Regions from separate parts of the Devosia sp. P3_B2 genome, predicted to be linked through region 1. Evidence: predicted binding sites of a transcription regulator. Region 1 holds the regulator's gene; the other holds the start of a gene.

Region 1 (4,798 bases):
ATCCGGGTGGGCGAGGCAGAGCGTGGCGTTGAAGGCACCGCGGCGTTCGCCCGGCGTGGTGGCGCCCACGGCCTGCAGCGCGTCCTCGACGCGGCGCATGCCGACCATGTAGTCGCGGCCGCCGTGGGCGCTGGAGCCGGCCCAGTTGGCGGTGTAGACGCCGGGCTGACCGCCGATGGCATTGACCGAGAGGCCGGAATCGTCGGCCAGCGCGATGTTGTTGGCAGCGGCCGCGGCGGCATGCGCCTTGATGCGGGCGTTCTCGATGAAGGTGGTGCCAGTCTCTTCCGGTTCCGGCAGGCCGAGTTCACCGGCCGACACGAGGTCGAGCCCGAACGGCGCCAGCAGTTCCTTGAACTCGGCGAGCTTGCCCGCATTGTGGGTCGCCAGCACCAGCCGGTCGCCGCGCCGCAATGTGAGCTTCGCCACCATCAGGAAAGGGCCGCCTTCTGCAGGGCCGTGAGTTCGCCGATTCCCTGCTCGGCCAGCGCCATCAGGCTGTTGAGCTCGTCGCGGCTAAACGGCGCCTGCTCGGCGGTGCCCTGGATCTCGACGAACTTGCCGGTGCCGGTCATGACGAAATTGGCGTCGGTGTGGGCCTCGACGTCCTCGAGATAATCGAGATCGAGCACCGGGCTGCCGCGATAGATGCCGCAGGAGATGGCGGCGACCGAATCGCGCAGCACCGGGCCCTTGGTGAGACCGCGGGCCTCGAGCCACTTGATGGCGTCGGCCAGTGCGATATAGGCGCCGGTGATCGAGGCGGTGCGGGTGCCGCCATCGGCCTCCAGCACGTCGCAGTCCAGCGTGATCTGATTCTCGCCCAGTGCCTGCATGTCGACGACGGCGCGGAGGCTGCGGCCGATCAGCCGCTGGATTTCCTGGGTGCGCCCGCTCTGCTTGCCCTGAGTAGCCTCGCGCTTGGTGCGCGAGCCGGTGGCGCGCGGCAGCATGCCGTACTCGGCGGTGACCCAGCCCATGCCGGAGCTGCGGCGCCAGGAGGGAAGCGTGGTTTCGACCGAGGCGGTGACGAACACCTTGGTCGAGCCGAAGCTGACGAGGCAGCTGCCTTCGGCCTTGGGGGCGACATTGCGTTCGAGCGTTACGGCCCGCATCTGGTCTGGCTGGCGTCCGGAAGGGCGCATATGGTCAAATCACTCGTTCTTGGAAATGCTGTTAACCGCCTCTTAACCCTGACCGTCCCCCCGAACAAGCAGCGGTCGCTTGGCGACACAGGCCTTTCCGCCTAAATGGTGAACATGGCAGATCGCGCAAAAGCTCCCGAAGACGTGCTCGCAGTGCTCAACGCCCGCAGCCAGGACATCTTCCGCAAGTTGGTGGAGCGCTATCTCGACACCGGCACGCCGGTGGCGTCGCGCGACCTGGCGCGGATGCTGAGCGTCGGGTTGAGCCCGGCTTCCGTGCGCAACGTGATGGCCGATCTCGAGGATTTGGGGCTGATCGCCTCACCGCACACCTCGGCCGGCCGGCTGCCGACGCAGCAGGGCTTGCGGTTCTTCGTCGACGCGATGCTGGAAGTCGGCGCGGTCAACGAGGACGAGAAGGCGGCGATCGCCAAGCAGTTCCAGGGGCCGGCCGTACATGGGCAGGTCGAGGACCTGCTCACCGAGGCGAGCCAGCTGCTCAGCGGCTTAAGTCATGGCGCCGGCGTGGTGATCGCGCAAAAGTCCGACCTGGTGCTGAAGCACATCGAGTTCATCCGGCTCGATGCCGAGCGCGCCATGGTGGTGCTGGTGGGCGAGGATGGCTCGGTGGAAAACCGCGTGCTGCCGCTGCCGCCGGGGCTGACGGCAAGCGCGCTGACGCAGGCCTCGAACTACCTGGCGCATTTTGCAGTGGGCAAGACGCTGAACGAGACCCGCAAGGCGCTGCAGGCGCAGCGCGAAGCCACTGTGCATGAGCTGGACGAGCTGACGCACAAGCTGGTGGATGCCGGGCTCGCGACGCTCTCGGGCTCGGGCAGCGCTTCGCCACCGACGGTGATCGTGCGCGGCCGGGCCAACCTCATCAACGACACCATGGCGTCCGAGGAACTGAGCCGGGTGCGCCAGCTGTTCGACGAACTCGAAAGCCGCGATGGACTGATCGAGCTGCTCGGCGATACCGAGACGGCGCAGGGGGTGAAGATCTTCATCGGCTCGGAGAACAAGCTGTTCTCGCTCTCCGGCTCGTCGGTGATCCTCAGCCCGTACAAGGATGCAAACCAGAAGGTCGTGGGCGTCCTGGGCGTCATCGGGCCGACGCGGCTCAATTATGCGCGCATCGTGCCGGTGGTGGATTATACCGCCAATGTCGTCTCCGCCATGATGGCCCGGAAGGGCTGAGACCGTACCGGAACCTTTCCTAGGCTTGAATCTTATCGCTCATTGGCCGATATGCGGGGCAAACGCGATCAGCGACAAAATCCAAGGTCCCAATGAACGACGATACGAGCAAGCCCGAGGACGACAAGGCCGCTTCCACCGCGACCGAAACCCAGGGCAACACGCCAGACGAAAAGACCGCCGAGACGGCAGCGACGCCCGATCCGATCGAGGCCCTGAAGGCCGAGAACCAGGACATGCGCGACAAGCTGCTGCGCACCATCGCGGAGATGGAGAACTTGCGTAAGCGCACCGAGCGCGAGATCGGCGATACGCGGTCCTATGCCATCGCCGGGTTCGCCCGCGATATGCTGACGGCCACCGATTCGCTGAGCCGCGCCCTGATGGTGCTGCCGGCCGAGGCCCGCGACAGCGCCGACCCGACGGTCCGCTCGCTGATCGAAGGCATCGAGATGACCGAGCGCGAGATGCAGCGGCTGCTCGCCAAGCACGGCGTCAAGCCGATCGAGGCGGAAGGCCAGAAGTTCGACCCGCACAAGCACCAGGCAATGTTCGAGGTCCCCGATCCGTCGCGGCCGGAAGGCACCGTGGTGCAGGTGGTGCAGGCCGGCTTCGCTATCGGCGACCGCGTGCTGCGCCCGGCCATGGTCGGCGTCGCCAAGGGCGGCGGCGCAACCGGCGCCCCGGCCGAAGGCGCAGTGGACAAGAGCGTTTGATCTCACCTTTCTGGTGATGTCGAGAAGGGCGCTCCGGCGCCCTTTTTTGTTGCCCGGTTGCGAAGGAGGAGCGCGATGGACAGCCTTTACGACGACGCCGATCTCTACGATCTCGTGGCGCCGCCGGTTGCCGCGATGGAGCGCTTCTACGTCGAAGCGGCAGGAGGACCGGGGCAGCGCGTGCTCGAACTCGCCTGCGGGTCGGGCCGCTTCACAGTGCCGCTGGCGGCAAGCGGAGCGCTGGTGACCGGGGGCGATCTGTCCGAAACCATGCTGTCGCGGGCCCGAGCCGCCGCGACCGAACGCGGTGTGTCGGCGGAGTTCCTTCAGCTCGACATGCGTGATTTCGTGCTCGGCCGGCACTTCGACGCGATCGTTATTGCCGCCAACTCGCTGATGCACCTCCACTCGCGCGCCGACTTCGCCCGAGCCTTCTCGGCTATCCGCCAGCATCTTGCGCCGGGCGGGCGGCTGGTATTCGACGTGTTCGTGCCGAGCCAGCGCCTGCTCAGCCTGCCGGCTGGGCGGCGTGAGCTGCTGGGCACGTTCGCGCACCCGCGTCTAGGTGACGTCACCGTTGAGGAGACGATTGCCTACGATCCGATCACCCAGGTGAGCCGCGCCGACTGGTACTGGTCCACAGTCGACCGCAAGGATTTCCGCCACACCCCGCTCGAACTACGGCAGATCTTTCCGCAGGAGCTGCCGCTGCTGCTCGCCTCGGGCGGGCTGCGGCTAGTGGAACGGTATGGGGATTTCAACCGGGGTGCACTGACGGCGGGCAGCCGGCGGCAGGTCTGTGTTTGCACAGCGGCGTAGGGCGTAGCGGCTCAGGCGTTCATGACTGCGTCGGGGGTGCACTGGGCCCCCTGGAACTTGAGCTTACCCTTGGCTCGGTCCTTGGCCACCTGCGTCTCGAACTTCTGCTTCAGCTTGCTGATCTCCGCCTCAGAGAAATCCTCCCAGTGGAGGCGCGCTACCGCGAACTTGATGTCGAGCTCACCCTCCTCCTTGACCTTTCGGGCGGCCGCATTCTTGCCTGCTGCGCGCAGGTCGGCGGCCTCGAGCAGGAAGCTGTAACCGCAATAGAGCGCGCGTTCGGTCTGCTTGGGCGCGGACTTCGCAAGTGAAGGAGTGGCAGCAATCAGGAGAGCCACGGAAACGGCGGCTAGGACGGCCAGGCGCATATGAATTCCCCCGATGGTTCAGTTCGCTGCCGAAACCACCAGGTCCGGGCACGTCGTCACATCATACTTCGCGCCGGGCTTGCCCATCTCGTCGACGACGCGGCTGTCATAGGCGTCGCGCAGCGCGGTGATGGCGTTGTCGTCGTTGCCTTCCGCTTCCAGCATCATGTCGGCGCGGCCGGCGAGGTCGTCGGACCAGGCCTCGTATTGCTGGGCTTCGGCGTCCTCGCCCGAATCGTAGGCGTCGGTGGCGAGCCAGAAGAAGGCGCTGCCGCACCAGAGCAGCCGGTCGGCGGCAGGTGACGGCTCGGCGGCGATGGCCGGCAGGCTCCACAGTCCGATCAGCAGCAACCCCAGAACGACCCTTCGCATCTCAACCCTCAGGCGATGTCCCCGGCGACGATCCGCTTGACCCCCGCGGCGGTCATGTCGGCCCAGGCCTGGGCCAGCGAGCCGCCGGTATCGATGGCGCGGCAGGCATCCTCGATCACATAGGTCTCAAAGCCGGCATGGGCCGAATCGACCGCCGTCCAGTTTACGCAGAAATCGG
Region 2 (4,798 bases), on a different contig from region 1:
CCTTTGCAGCGCGGGTGGGCGAGCTGGCGCAGCGGCACGGCAAGACGCACGCGCTGTCGCTCGATCCGCGCGGCGCCGAGCGGACGGGACGCTATGGCGGGTTCGTCGGCGCCTCGACGCAGATGCAGGTGGTGTACGAGCAGATCGAGCGGGTGGCCGACTCAGCCGCTCCGGTGTTCATCACGGGCGAGAGCGGCACCGGCAAGGACCTTTGCGCCGAAGCGCTGCATGAACGCAGCAGCCGTGCACACCGGCGTTTCGTTGCAGTCGATTGCGCGGCTATCCCGCAGGACATGATGGAAGCCGAGCTGTTCGGCGTAGTCGGTGGCGCCATGGCCGGCGCGGACGAGCACAAGGGCGCGGCGGAGCTCGCCGATGGCGGGACATTGTTCCTCGACGAGATCGGCGAGATCGACCTCAGTCTCCAGGGCAAGCTGATGCGGTTCCTGCAGACCGGCACGATCAGCCGGCTGGGCGAAAGCGGCGTGCGCCGGCTGGACGTAAGGCTGATCTGTGCCACGCATCGCAACCCGATGCAGCTGATCGCCGAGCGCAAGTTCCGCGAGGACCTGTTCTACCGGCTGCACGTTCTGCCGATCCACCTGCCGCCATTGCGACAGCGCGCATCGGATGTCGCCGTGCTGGCGCGACACTTCCTCGACCGCTTCGCGGCCGAGGAGCGCAAGAGCTTCGCCGGCTTCACGACGGAGGCGGCGGCGCAGTTGATGGCCCAGGAGTGGCCGGGCAACGTGCGGCAGCTCGAAACGCTGATCCACCGGCTGGTCGTGATGTTCGACGGCGGCGAGATCGACGCCGAGATGCTCGCGCAGGCCGACCTCGACGGGCCGGTAGCCACCCCTCAGCAGCAGCCAGCGCTGTTGCCGCGTCGCCAGACCGTGCTGCCGATGTGGCAGCAGGAGCAGCGGATCATCGAGGAAGCGATCGAGAATTTCGGCGGCAACATCGCGCTGGCCGCCCAGGCGCTCGAACTCAGCCCCTCGACGATCTACCGCAAGCGACAAGCGTGGGCGGAACTGGAAGGCAAGAAGGGCGCGGCTTAGCCCGCCTCAAGCCTTCGTCAGCTTGTCCCGGAACTTCTTGGCGGTTGCGAAGGCCTTGTGCTCTTCGCCGAGCGCGGTGCCGGTCTTTGCCACCTTGCCGTCGGCGCCGATCAGTTCCCACGTCCATTTGGTATTGGGGCCGACGCCACCGGTGCGGCGGAGCTTGATTTCGAGTTCAGCGCTTACCGCCATGTGAACACCTTTGTAACAGAGTAGTTGAAGACCACGCTCATCAGCACGCCGAGCAGGCCCGCGAGGTAGAACGAGCCGTCATAGGCATAGATCCAGCTGGCGACGGAGACGTTGGCCAGAGCGCCGATGGAACAGACGGCGTAGAAGGTCAGCATGCCGGTGAGATAGCGCCAGCCGCGCAGCTTCTTGCTGGCGTAGGTCAGCTCGTTGTTGAGCACGAAGTTGAAGGTCATGGCGAGGATGGTCGCGGCCGTCTGCGCCCAGACGAAATTGAAACCCAGCCGCTCGTGTGTCAGCCACAGCGTCCCCATGTGGACGATGACGCCGAAGCCGCCGACGAGGCCGAAGAGCAGGAAGCTGGTGGGCAACAGGCCGCGGGTGAGCTTCGAAACGATCAGGCCCAGGAACTGGACGACGATGATCGGGCTCATCTTGCTCTCGCCGGCATGGCGCGGGCGGAAGGTATAGGGCACCTCGCCTATCCTGAGCTGCTTGCCATGGAGAGCGTGGAACCGGCCCGCCGAGACGATGATATCGAGCAGAATCTTGAATCCGTCGTCGCTGAGCGCAGGGGCCACCTCGTCGAACACCTCGCGGCGCATCAGGAAGAAGCCGCTCATCGGGTCGCTGAGCGTTTCGCCGGTCAAGACGTTCGAGAGCTTGGTGGCGAAGCGGCTGCCGGCCTCGCGAGTCTTGGAAAGTCCCTCACCGACGCTGCCCTGGCCGTCATACCGGGTTCCGACGACGATGTGGTCGCCGGCAATGGCCTTCTCCAGCATCTGCGGCAGGATGCGCTCGTCGTGCTGGAGGTCAGCGTCGATGACGGCGAAATACGGCGCAGCACTTGCGAGGATGCCCTCGATGACGGCCGAGCTCAGGCCGCGCCGCCCGAGCCGATGGATGCCGCGCACGTTGGGGTGCCGACGCGCCATGTCTCGTACCAGGTCATGGGTGCCGTCGGGCGAGTTGTCGTCGACGACGATGAACTCGAACGGTATGGAGCCGAGCGCCGCAGTGACCTTCTCGTACAGCAGCGCGATGTTCTCGCGCTCGTTGTAGCTGGGCACGATGACGGCCAGTTGCGGGGCGATCCAGGCTTCCGGGGATTTGCGGGTATGGCTATCGAATTGGACGACGGTCACGTCTGCTCCGGGGTAATTTCAGCCTCAGGTACCGCCAAGCCGGGCGCTTTGCAACTTACCATCGGTCGGGTTTACGGTTTCTGTCCGCACCCAAACGCATCGGCAAGCCTCCTGTTTCATGCGCTCGTCGCATAGTCGCCACATCGCCAGCGTATGGCTGCGCTCGTCCTTGACTCGTTTCGGGGCCCCTCCTATATCCCCACCCAGCCGTTAGCACTCCTCGATCACGAGTGCTAACAGGTGCGAAATCATTTAGAGGCTGATAGGAGCAAAAATGGCTTTCCGTCCCCTGCACGACCGCGTGGTCGTCCGGCGCGTCGACAGCGAAGAGAAATCGGCTGGCGGCATCATCATCCCCGATACCGCCAAGGAAAAGCCCTCCGAGGGTATCGTCGAGGCCGTCGGCCCCGGCGCCCGTGACGAGAGCGGCAAGGTCGTGGCGCTGGACGTCAAGGCCGGCGACCGAATCCTGTTCGGCAAGTGGAGCGGCACCGAGGTGAAGCTCGACGGCAAGGACCTTCTGATCATGAAGGAATCCGACATCATGGGCGTGATCTCGTAACCAGGCGCTTCGCCGGTTTCGACCACTCCCTTTTCAACTCGTAAGGAGCGCCTCCAATGGCTGCGAAAGACGTAAAGTTCTCCACCGATGCCCGCGACAAGATGGTCCGCGGCGTCAACATCCTCGCCAATGCAGTGAAGGTCACGCTCGGTCCGAAGGGCCGTAACGTCGTGATCGACAAGTCGTTCGGTGCCCCGCGCATCACCAAGGACGGCGTCACCGTTGCCAAGGAAATCGAGCTCGAGGACAAGTTCGAGAACATGGGCGCCCAGATGGTGCGCGCTGTTGCCTCGAAGACCAACGACATTGCCGGTGACGGCACCACCACCGCGACCGTGCTGGCCCAGGCCATCGTCAACGAGGGCGTCAAGCTCGTCGCTGCCGGCATGAACCCGATGGACCTGAAGCGCGGCATCGATCTGGCCGTGCTGGAAGTCGTCGACAACCTCGGCAAGGCCAAGAAGACCATTTCTTCGAACGCCGAAGTCGCGCAGGTCGGCACCATCTCCGCCAACGGCGAAACCGCCATCGGCGAGATGATTGCCAATGCGATGCAGAAGGTCGGCAACGAGGGTGTCATCACCGTCGAGGAAGCCAAGACCGCCGAGACTGAACTCGACGTCGTCGAGGGCATGCAGTTCGACCGCGGGTACCTCTCGCCGTACTTCGTCACCAATGCCGAGAAGATGGTTGCGGTGCTCGAGGATCCGGTGATCCTGCTGCACGAGAAGAAGCTCTCGAACCTGCAGGCCATGCTGCCGATCCTCGAAGCCGTGGTGCAGTCGCAGCGTCCGCTGCTGATCGTTGCCGAGGACATCGAGGGTGAGGCCCTGGCCACGCTCGTCGTGAACCGCCTCCGTGGCGGCCTCAAGGTCGCTGCCGTCAAGGCTCCGGGGTTCGGCGATCGCCGCAAGGCCATGCTCGAAGACATCGCCGTCCTCACCGGCGGCCAGGTGATCTCGGAAGATCTCGGCATCAAGCTCGAGAACGTCACTCTCGACATGCTCGGCACTGCCAAGCGCGTGGAAATCTCCAAGGAGAACACCACGATCGTCGACGGCTCCGGTCAGAAGTCCGACATCGAAGGCCGCGTGGCCCAGATCAAGGCGCAGATCGAAGAGACCACTTCGGACTACGACAAGGAAAAGCTGCAGGAACGTCTGGCCAAGCTCGCCGGCGGTGTTGCGGTGATCAAGGTCGGCGGTTCGACCGAAATCGAGGTCAAGGAGCGCAAGGACCGCGTCGACGACGCGCTGAACGCGACCCGCGCCGCGGTTGAAGAAGGCATCGTGCCGGGCGGCGGCGTCGCGCTGCTGCGCGCTTCGAACGCCATCACTGCCAAGGGTGCGAATTCCGACCAGCAGGCCGGTATTGCTCTCGTCCGTCGCGCTCTCCAGGAGCCAGTCCGTCAGATCGCCAACAATGCTGGCGATGAAGGCTCGGTCGTGGTCGGCAAGATCCTCGAAAGCACCAACCCGAACTTTGGCTACAACGCCCAGACCGGCGAATATGGCGACATGGTTGCCATGGGCGTGGTCGACCCGGTGAAGGTGGTTCGCACGGCCCTCCAGGACGCGGCTTCGGTTGCTTCGCTGCTGATCACCACCGAGGCGATGATCGCCGAAGTGCCGAAGGACGCGGCTCCGGCGATGCCGGGCGGCGGCGGCATGGGCGGCATGGGTGGCATGGACTTCTAAGTCCACGCAACGACATCCGACCTTTTCCCAAAGGTCACGAACGGGAGGGCGGTCCGCATGGGCCGCCCTTTCGTTTTGAGGTTTGCGCAGGGCCGCTGCGCATATCCGCGCGATTGACTCCGCCCCGCGCCCCGCGCCACACGT

Evidence for each region. The regulator HrcA, encoded in region 1, represses chaperone genes, less so after heat shock. The targets are predictions, from matches to a motif close to GTTAGCACTCNCNNNNNGNGAGTGCTAAC.
Region 2: AC1DV8_RS17230 (co-chaperone GroES) is a predicted target of HrcA. The motif match lies at 2,605-2,633, and genes of this name have one in related genera.

What each region holds. Positions count from the first base shown of each region.
Region 1 covers NZ_JBFUGO010000006.1:58,482-63,279, reverse strand. The annotation lists gene AC1DV8_RS10500 (non-canonical purine NTP pyrophosphatase) at 1-432, opposite strand, end outside; gene rph (ribonuclease PH) at 432-1,145, opposite strand; gene hrcA (heat-inducible transcriptional repressor HrcA) at 1,251-2,345, shown strand; gene grpE (nucleotide exchange factor GrpE) at 2,438-3,061, shown strand; gene AC1DV8_RS10480 (class I SAM-dependent DNA methyltransferase) at 3,137-3,880, shown strand; gene AC1DV8_RS10475 (hypothetical protein) at 3,892-4,248, opposite strand; gene AC1DV8_RS10470 (hypothetical protein) at 4,267-4,620, opposite strand; gene pncA (bifunctional nicotinamidase/pyrazinamidase) at 4,629-4,798, opposite strand, start outside.
Region 2 covers NZ_JBFUGO010000011.1:69,011-73,808, forward strand. The annotation lists gene AC1DV8_RS17215 (sigma-54-dependent transcriptional regulator) at 1-1,061, shown strand, start outside; gene AC1DV8_RS17220 (hypothetical protein) at 1,068-1,253, opposite strand; gene AC1DV8_RS17225 (glycosyltransferase) at 1,244-2,395, opposite strand; gene AC1DV8_RS17230 (co-chaperone GroES) at 2,670-2,957, shown strand; gene groL (chaperonin GroEL) at 3,014-4,654, shown strand.